4 regions of the Enterobacter sp. MG-EB028 genome follow, and region 2 is predicted to be linked to each of the others. Evidence: predicted binding sites of a transcription regulator. Region 2 holds the regulator's gene; each other region holds the start of a gene.
What was found. The regulator CRP, encoded in region 2, controls carbon source genes, mostly activating them, when cyclic AMP is high. The targets are predictions, from matches to a motif close to ATGTGANNNNNNTCACAT.

Region 1 (2,204 bases), 210 kb from region 2:
TGCGTCAGGCGTAGGTGCTGGATTGCCCGGTAAGGCGTAGCCGCCACCGGGCTTTTTTGTTATTACGCCTTCTTACCGCCGTACTGGCTAAACCACGCCAGCATCCGCTGCCAGCCATCTTTAGCCGATTCAGCGTGATAGCTCGGACGATAATCCGCGTTAAACGCATGCCCGGCATCCGGATACACCACGATCTCCGCCTTCGCATTGGCCGCACGGAGCGCATGGCGCATGGTCTCTACCGAATCCAGCGAAATACCAGTGTCCTGTCCACCGTAAAGCCCTAACACGGGGGCATTTAACTCGGTGGCGATATCGACGGGATGTTTCGGTGAATTCAGCGTTTTTTCACCCACCAGTTTGCCGTACCAGGCGACAGCGGCTTTGAGCTGCGGGTTATGCGCGGCATACAGCCAGCTAATGCGTCCGCCCCAGCAGAAACCGGTGACCAGCAGACGATGCGGATCGCCGCCGTTGCGCGCCGCCCAGCTGGCGACGTGATCGAGATCGGCCAGCACCTGCGCGTCCGGGACTTTGCTGACCAGGTTGCTGAGCAATGTTGGAATATCGCTGTAGTCGTTCGGATCGCCCTGACGGAAGTAGAGCTCTGGCGCAACGGCCAGATACCCTTCCAGCGCCAGCCGGCGGCAGAGGTCGCGAATGTGTTCGTGAACACCAAATATCTCCTGAATCACAATCACGATGGGCAGCGGGCCGTCTGCCGATTTTGGCCGTGCGTGATAAGCAGGCATATTCTCCCCCTGCGAGGGAATGGAGGTCTCACCCGCGGTAATTGCCGCTTCTGGCGTCGACACGATGGTTGAAGCATGTGGGGCCGCAGCAGGTGCAAAACCGATTTTTTCAGTCATGGCATTCTCCGTACCAATGAGTTAGCGCAAAGGTAAATATAGACACCAGGTTAACAACTCACAGTGCCTTAAACGGTCTATCTTTTGTGCAGCACCTGGCGATATAACTTGTTAATGTGATGTAAATCACTTTTTTATGGAAATTCAATGTAATCATTTTCATTCATGGTGAGGTGCGTCACGAAAATATGCTTACTGCTTCTGTAAAGTACCGTTTTACTTCTTCTGACTAACCGACCCACAGAGGAGTCACCTATGTCTAAGTCTGATGTTTTTCATCTCGGCCTCACTAAAAACGATTTACAAGGGGCTACGCTCGCTATCGTCCCTGGCGATCCGGAGCGTGTGGAAAAGATCGCCGCGCTGATGGATAAGCCGGTCAAGCTGGCTGCCCATCGTGAATTCACCACCTGGCGCGCAGAGCTGGATGGCAAAGCGGTGATTGTGTGCTCTACCGGTATCGGTGGCCCGTCTACCTCGATTGCGGTTGAAGAGCTGGCGCAACTGGGCATTCGTACTTTCCTGCGTATCGGTACCACCGGCGCTATTCAGCCGCACATCAACGTCGGCGACGTGCTGGTGACGACCGCGTCCGTGCGTCTGGACGGCGCGAGCCTGCACTTTGCGCCGATGGAATTCCCGGCAGTGGCTGATTTCGAGTGCACCACCGCGCTGGTTGAAGCGGCGAAATCCGTGGGCGCAACCACTCACGTGGGCGTAACCGCCTCTTCCGATACCTTCTACCCGGGCCAGGAGCGTTACGACACCTTCTCTGGCCGCGTGGTAAGCCGCTTCAAAGGCTCAATGGAAGAGTGGCAGTCTATGGGCGTGATGAACTACGAAATGGAATCCGCAACGCTGCTGACCATGTGCGCAAGCCAGGGTCTGCGTGCCGGTATGGTGGCGGGCGTTATCGTCAACCGTACCCAGCAGGAGATCCCGAACGCCGAAACCATGAAGCAGACCGAAAGTCATGCGGTGAAAATCGTGGTTGAAGCGGCTCGCCGCCTGATCTAGTTCTCCTCTCTGAGATAAAAGGCCGACGCGTTCGGCCTTTATTTTTTGCGTAGCGCCTCGCAGGAAAACCCTTTCAAACTGGACGTTTATACAGCACAATCTTATTTTGTGCGGGTAATACGTTGATGCAGGGGGCATTGTGGATATCTCAATCCTGATTTATGCGGTGATTGCGCTGGCGGGCGTAGGGATAGGCTGGCTGATTTCCAGTTACCAGCACGCGCAGCAGAAAGCCGAGCAGCTGGCTGAGCGGGAAGAGATCGTCGCCGAGCTTAGCGCGGCAAAACAACAGGTTGCGCTGAGCGACCACTGGCGCGA
Region 2 (2,204 bases):
GGTGATAAAGTATATCGTCAGCCAGCACCCGCAGGCGCGCGGAGACGGTCTGCGCGTTCCAGCGAATCACCGCTTCGGCATGGCTGCGCTCAACCAGCTTTTGCACCTCCTGCGGGTGATGAAGGCTAACGGAGATATGCTCCTGAAGGTCCAGCCCCACCTGGAAGGTACGCAGCAGCCGTTTGTACTCGTGGTTCTTGTTTGCGGCGAGCATATGCAGCTGCTGATAGCACTGGCTTATCAAATCCACCACTTTTTGCTGGCGCGTCAGCAGCGGCGGTAAGGATTTTTCCGGATCGGTATGCTGGGTGAGCAGGGTGTATTTGGCTTCGCAGTAATCCGCAAGCTGCACGTAGAGCAGGCTCAGAGATTCTCGCAGCGGCTGCTCTCGCCATAGCCAGAACCAGAACCAGTTAAACAGCCCGTACCACAGCGTGCCGAGGGCGTAGATCAGCAGCGGCTCCCACACGGGCATATTCCCGGCGAGGCTCAGGGTAAAGATGGCCGCAATGAGTGACGCTGGAAGCAGGCGAGCGTGCAGCGAGCTGATTTCCGCCGTGACGCCGAGGGTCATCGCCAGCACGGTCAGGATCAGTGGCAGGGGAATATCGCGAGCCAGTAACAGCTGCACCGCGAGGCTACAGCCTGCAAACAGGCAGCCCCCGATAATCAGGCGTTTGAAAAAGCGCTTATGCGGCGTGTCCAGACCGGCGATGTTGCAGCAGGCGGGCACGAGGGAAAACAGCAGGCCCTGCTGAAGATGACCCAGGAGCAGGCCCACGGCCACAGGAAGACACAACACCAGCGTTTGTCGCAGTGCGTAGTTAACTTCCGGGTGATAGATCAGCCTGCGCCACATGGGGAAAAGAGACAAAAACGGCGTGACACCTCGCGATGGCACGCCGTTTAAGCAGGATTAACGGGTTCCGTAAACCACGATGGTTTTACCGTGGGCGGAGATCAGGTTTTGATCTTCCAGCATTTTCAGAATACGGCCCACTGTTTCACGGGAGCAACCAACGATCTGACCAATTTCCTGACGGGTAATTTTAATTTGCATGCCGTCCGGGTGGGTCATCGCGTCTGGCTGTTTCGCCAGGTTCAGCAGGGTTTGCGCGATACGGCCGGTCACGTCCAGGAAGGCGAGGTTACCCACTTTCTCTGACGTCACCTGCAGACGGCGCGCCATCTGGGAAGAAAGACGCATCAGGATGTCAGGGTTTACCTGAATCAGCTGACGGAATTTCTTGTAAGAAATTTCAGCCACTTCACATGCTGTCTTTGCACGAACCCAGGCGCTACGTTCCTGGCCTTCTTCAAACAGGCCCAGTTCACCGATAAAATCGCCCTGGTTCAGATAAGAAAGGATCATCTCTTTCCCTTCCTCATCTTTGATCAGCACTGCCACCGAGCCTTTGACGATGTAATACAACGTTTCCGCTTTTTCACCCTGGTGAATCAGCGTGCTCTTCGATGGGTACTTATGAATGTGGCAATGAGACAAGAACCATTCGAGAGTCGGGTCTGTTTGCGGTTTGCCAAGCACCATGCGCTGTTATCCTCTGTTATAAGCTGTCACCAGAGTCATCAGATGCATCCGGACTCTGGGGTTGCAATCGAATTCTTACCCATACCCTGGGAAGTCGGCTGTCGTAACGTTTCGCAGCCAGTAAAGTTTGATGTCCTCTGCATACATGTGTAACGTCAATGTATTACTGTAGCATCCTGAGTGTTTTAGCATAGCTTTCGCCGCGTGTCTCCTGGTGTCTCGCTTCAGCATGATGCAGGTCGCCTTCCATTGCGAGAAATGTAACGCACGCGTAATCTGTCACCAAAAATGCAACGTTGGAGTTAATGAATATGCAAGCGCGCGTGAAGTGGGTTGAAGGTTTAACGTTCCTGGGGGAGTCCGCGTCAGGACACCAGATTTTGATGGATGGTAACTCCGGCGATAAAGCGCCGAGCCCAATGGAAATGGTGCTGATGGCGGCAGGTGGATGCAGTGCGATTGACGTGGTGTCGATTCTGCAAAAAGGTCGTCATGACGTAACGGATTGCGAGGTTAAACTCACCTCAGAACGTCGCGAAGAGGCGCCACGCCTGTTCACCCACATAAATCTGCACTTTGTTGTCACCGGGAAAGCGCTGAAAGACGCGGCGGTTTCACGCGCGGTGGACCTGTCTGCGGAGAAGTACTGCTCTGT
Region 3 (2,204 bases), 610 kb from region 2:
TGGTTATAGTTCATTAGCAGAATAAGTCCGGCAACAATAAACACGCCGCCTAACGTCGCGGTAGCAAGCGTCCACTGGTTTACCGGAATACGAAATATTTTAAAGATTGCCCAGGCAAATGCCACATAGGTCAGAATAATCAACAGATCCATGATTAGCGCTCCAGCGTGTTTTTATCATCAGAGGGCTGAACCGCTGCCAGCTTGTGTTCTAACTCGGCCACGCGTTTGGCCAGCGCATCCATGCCCGGAACCTCATCCGCCCTGGTGATGTGGTTTTGCATACCCCAGCCGCGATCTTCGCGGTACAGGGTGGCCCAAATCCACAGGAACGGCCAGATGGCATGGAGCGTAAACAGGCTGATCCAGCCTGCCGTATGAATAGCATCGGCATGGGGATGATTGCGCTTTTTGGCCATGTTATAGGGGATATCATGAATGGCGATGATTCCGTAAAAAAGAACCAAAAATACAAAAATCAACACGCCCAGCGCGAAATAGTTGAGAAACATATTCTCCTCACTTAAACAACGTCAACTCATTAAACTAATAAAACAGCACGCAGCCTAATTAATTTATTTTTAAATTTAAAAGGCACACTGATTATTTCAGAGCCGGGGAGTATCGTTTTTTATAATATCTCCATGCAAGTTTATAAGCGTGTCAAAATATATCCTGAATAATAATATACTCAACCTTACATAATGAGCGTAATTCAGGTTTTAGCTTTCCGCCATACTACATACGAAAAGTGTTTTTTTAGCTTTCCGTGTCACGGAAGGCCATCCTAACGCCGATCCCAGCCGGAGAAATCTGCATAAAAATATTTTGTGAAATCAGTCACAATCCAGAAACAAACTCACGAAGCCAAAAAGAGACATATATCACAAAAATCCGTGGTTTTTGCTTCTTTTCTCGCCATCGTATTTTTTTTGCCCACTTATTTTGTGATTCAGATCACCATGAAGGGCGACACACCCCCTGCATTTACGTGATGGACATCACATAAATTTTCGCTGTCTGGACAGTTGAACGATTCAGTGCCAGATTTCACAGCATCAGAACAGGGCCCGGCTACCTCTGCCGCCGCACATTAACGATAAACCTCGGGCCGCAAGCCTAAGCGTAAACATAAGAAGGGGTGTTTTATGTCATCCGATTTCAAGATCAAAGTTCAAAGCTTTGGTCGTTTCCTCAGCAACATGGTGATGCCAAATATCGGCGCGTTTATCGCGTGGGGTATTATCACCGCATTGTTTATTCCGACAGGGTGGTTGCCTAACGAAACGCTGGCGAAACTTGTTGGCCCAATGATTACCTATCTCCTGCCGCTGCTCATCGGTTACACCGGTGGTCGTCTGGTGGGCGGTGACCGTGGTGGCGTAGTGGGTGCTATCACGACTATGGGTGTTATCGTCGGTGCGGATATGCCGATGTTCCTCGGTGCGATGATTGCCGGTCCTCTCGGCGGCTGGGCGATTAAGAAATTCGACGTCTGGGTTGATGGCAAGATCAAATCCGGCTTTGAAATGCTGGTGAACAACTTCTCTGCGGGCATCATCGGGATGATCCTCGCGATTCTGGCGTTCCTCGGCATTGGTCCGGCTGTTGAAGTGCTGTCCAAACTGCTGGCGGCGGGCGTTAACTTCATGGTGGCGCACGACATGCTGCCGCTGGCGTCTATCTTCGTTGAACCGGCGAAAATCCTGTTCCTGAACAACGCCATCAACCACGGTATCTTCTCGCCGCTGGGTATTCAGCAGTCTCACGATCTCGGCAAGTCCATCTTCTTTCTGATTGAAGCGAACCCGGGTCCGGGCATGGGCGTTCTGCTGGCGTACATGTTCTTTGGTCGCGGCAGCGCGAAGCAGTCTGCTGGCGGTGCGGCTATCATCCACTTCCTGGGTGGTATCCACGAAATTTACTTCCCGTATGTGCTGATGAACCCACGCCTGATCCTGGCAGTTATCCTCGGCGGTATGACCGGCGTGTTCACCCTGAGCGTGCTGGGCGGCGGCCTGGTCTCTCCTGCTTCTCCGGGCTCTATCCTGGCGGTGCTGGCGATGACCCCGAAAGGCGCGTACTTCGCGAACATCGCGGCGATCTGTGCCGCAATGGCGGTCTCCTTCGTGGTCTCTTCTATCCTGCTGAAAACCAGCAAAGTGAAAGAAGACGACGATATTGAAGCGGCGACCCGTCGTATGC
Region 4 (2,204 bases), 1.0 Mb from region 2:
AGCTCCTTCGCGCGGGATTCCGTCATCAGGATAACGGCGGCAGCCCCATCGGTGAGCGGCGTACTGTTGGCCGCCGTCACGGTGCCGTGCTTGCGGTCAAATGCCGGGCGCAGTTTGGCGTAATCCGCCAGCGTCGAGGTGCCGCGAATATTGTTATCTTCCGCGAGCGGTTCACGGTAGGGCGGAATATAGGCGGTCATCACCTCATCGGTGAGCTTGCCCTCCAACCAGGCTTTCGCTGCCAGCTGATGCGAGCGATGCGCCAGGGCATCCTGCTGCTCGCGGGTGATACCGTAGGTTTTGGCCATCTGCTCGGCGGTATCGCCCATTCGCAGGCCGGTGGAGTACTCCGCTACGGCAGGTGGCACGGGCATAAGGTCGCGCAGGCGTAAACGCGAGAAGAGTTTGAGCTTCGCACCGGTGGTGCGGGCTTTATTGGCATCCACCAGAATGCGGGCCAGTTTTTTACTGACGCCAATCGGCAGTACGGAGGAAGAATCGGCGCCACCTGCGATCCCGGCGCGAATAGTGCCCGCCATCAGGCTTTCCGCCACGTTTGCTACCGCCTGGAAGCTGGTCGCGCACGCGCGGCTGACGCTGTAGGCGTCGGTGTGAACATTCATGCCGGTACCGAGAACAATTTCCCGCGCAATGTTGGGGGCTTCAGGCATCTGTACGACCTGGCCGAAGACCAGCTGTTCGATGACCTCAGGCGGGATTTCGCTGCGAGCCAGCATCTCCCCCACTACCATTTTCCCCAGATCGACAGCAGGAATACCGTGAAACGCCGTCGCCTGACGCGCAAAGGGCGTACGCAGTCCGCTGACAATGGCAATGCGGTCACCCTGTCGGGTGATTAGCGGTAATGCCTGACTCATAACCTTCCCCTGTGAAAAATTTTACATGAACATAAAGTGGTCTGACCTGATAACAGTCTTAACCATTTTTTTACATTCAGCCAATCAGGGAAGCATAAAAATGCGAGCTAAAACACAGAGAAGAAAAAGAAAATGCCCCAGGGAAAAAGCAAAACGGTAACCCACAGGTTACCGTTTTTAGTGTTTGCTCCCTCTCCCGTGGGAGAGTGCACCAAACCGCAGGAATTAACGCAGGCCTAACTGGAAAATCAGCGTTTCAGCTTCGCAGGCAAACACAAAGTCGATATCCAGCTTCACGCCGCCTTCCACTTCAGTGAAGGTAGATTTGATTTCACACGGATCGGACTCCACATCACGCGCGCGCTTGCTTAGCGCGGCCAGCGTTTCTTCGGCTTCGGCGCGGTTGGTGAACACACGGCTGTAAGACGCGGTGCAATCGGAGTTGTCCATGATGGTGCCAACATCCATACAGCAGCAAACCGGGGTTTCATCAGCACTGCATTTACTCATAGCTCAATTTCCTCTGTATTCGCGCAGCGCGCGAGATAAACACGATGCTGATATTTTACGCCCCAGCGCTGGCTCTCTCCAGCCGTTAATGGCGCAAAATCGGATAAGTGACCGATATCACACTAAAAAATGATCTAAAACAAAAACCACCCTTTTGGGTGAGCCGCGATGGTCACAATTTTGCCAACCAGATCTCGTTTCAAGAAACATGTTTGAAAATATTAATAAACAAACTTGCAACATTCCGGCTGGTCGGACCTATACTCTGGCCACTGGTCTGATTTGTCTGTCATACCTCAGACCCTACACTTCGCGCTCCTGTTACGGTATGTAACAATTATTGAATAAAAATAACTCAATGAGGTTATGGTCATGAGCCAGAAAACCCTGTTCAACAAGACTGCGCTGGCAGTCGCAGTGGCAATCGTCTCTACTTCCGCCTGGTCAGCGGGCTTTCAGCTAAACGAATTTTCTTCCTCTGGCCTTGGCCGTGCGTATTCAGGGGAAGGTGCAATCGCTGATGATGCTGGTAACGCAAGCCGTAACCCTGCATTAATCATGATGTTCGATCGCCCGACCTTCTCTGCTGGTGCGGTGTATATCGATCCTGATGTCAACATTTCCGGCACGTCACCTTCTGGTGCGAGCCTGAAAGCAGATAACATTGCGCCAACGGCGTGGGTCCCTAACCTGCACTTCGTTGCACCAATCAATGAACAATTTGGCTGGGGCGCATCCGTCACGTCTAACTATGGCCTTGCTACCGAGTTCAACAACAACTACCCGGCAGGCGAATACGGCGGTAAAACAGACCTG

Region 1: udp (uridine phosphorylase) is a predicted target of CRP. The motif match lies at 984-1,001, and genes of this name have one in related genera.
Region 3: ACR42C_RS00685 (PTS mannitol transporter subunit IICBA) is a predicted target of CRP. The motif match lies at 989-1,006, and genes of this name have one in related genera.
Region 4: ACR42C_RS16080 (YfcZ/YiiS family protein) is a predicted target of CRP. The motif match lies at 1,494-1,511, and genes of this name have one in related genera.

The regions. Positions count from the first base shown of each region.
Region 1 is NZ_CP195079.1:4,627,491-4,629,694, reverse strand. Features, by position in the region: gene metE (5-methyltetrahydropteroyltriglutamate--homocysteine S-methyltransferase) at 1-14, shown strand, start outside; gene ACR42C_RS21925 (dienelactone hydrolase family protein) at 63-869, opposite strand; gene udp (uridine phosphorylase) at 1,125-1,886, shown strand; gene rmuC (DNA recombination protein RmuC) at 2,026-2,204, shown strand, end outside.
Region 2 is NZ_CP195079.1:4,420,256-4,422,459, reverse strand. Features, by position in the region: gene ACR42C_RS21095 (YccS/YhfK family putative transporter) at 1-859, opposite strand, end outside; gene crp (cAMP-activated global transcriptional regulator CRP) at 917-1,549, opposite strand; gene ACR42C_RS21085 (OsmC family protein) at 1,861-2,204, shown strand, end outside.
Region 3 is NZ_CP195079.1:159,826-162,029, reverse strand. Features, by position in the region: gene ACR42C_RS00695 (HlyD family secretion protein) at 1-152, opposite strand, end outside; gene ACR42C_RS00690 (DUF3302 domain-containing protein) at 155-511, opposite strand; gene ACR42C_RS00685 (PTS mannitol transporter subunit IICBA) at 1,148-2,204, shown strand, end outside.
Region 4 is NZ_CP195079.1:3,399,549-3,401,752, forward strand. Features, by position in the region: gene fadI (acetyl-CoA C-acyltransferase FadI) at 1-878, opposite strand, end outside; gene ACR42C_RS16080 (YfcZ/YiiS family protein) at 1,104-1,388, opposite strand; gene fadL (long-chain fatty acid transporter FadL) at 1,761-2,204, shown strand, end outside.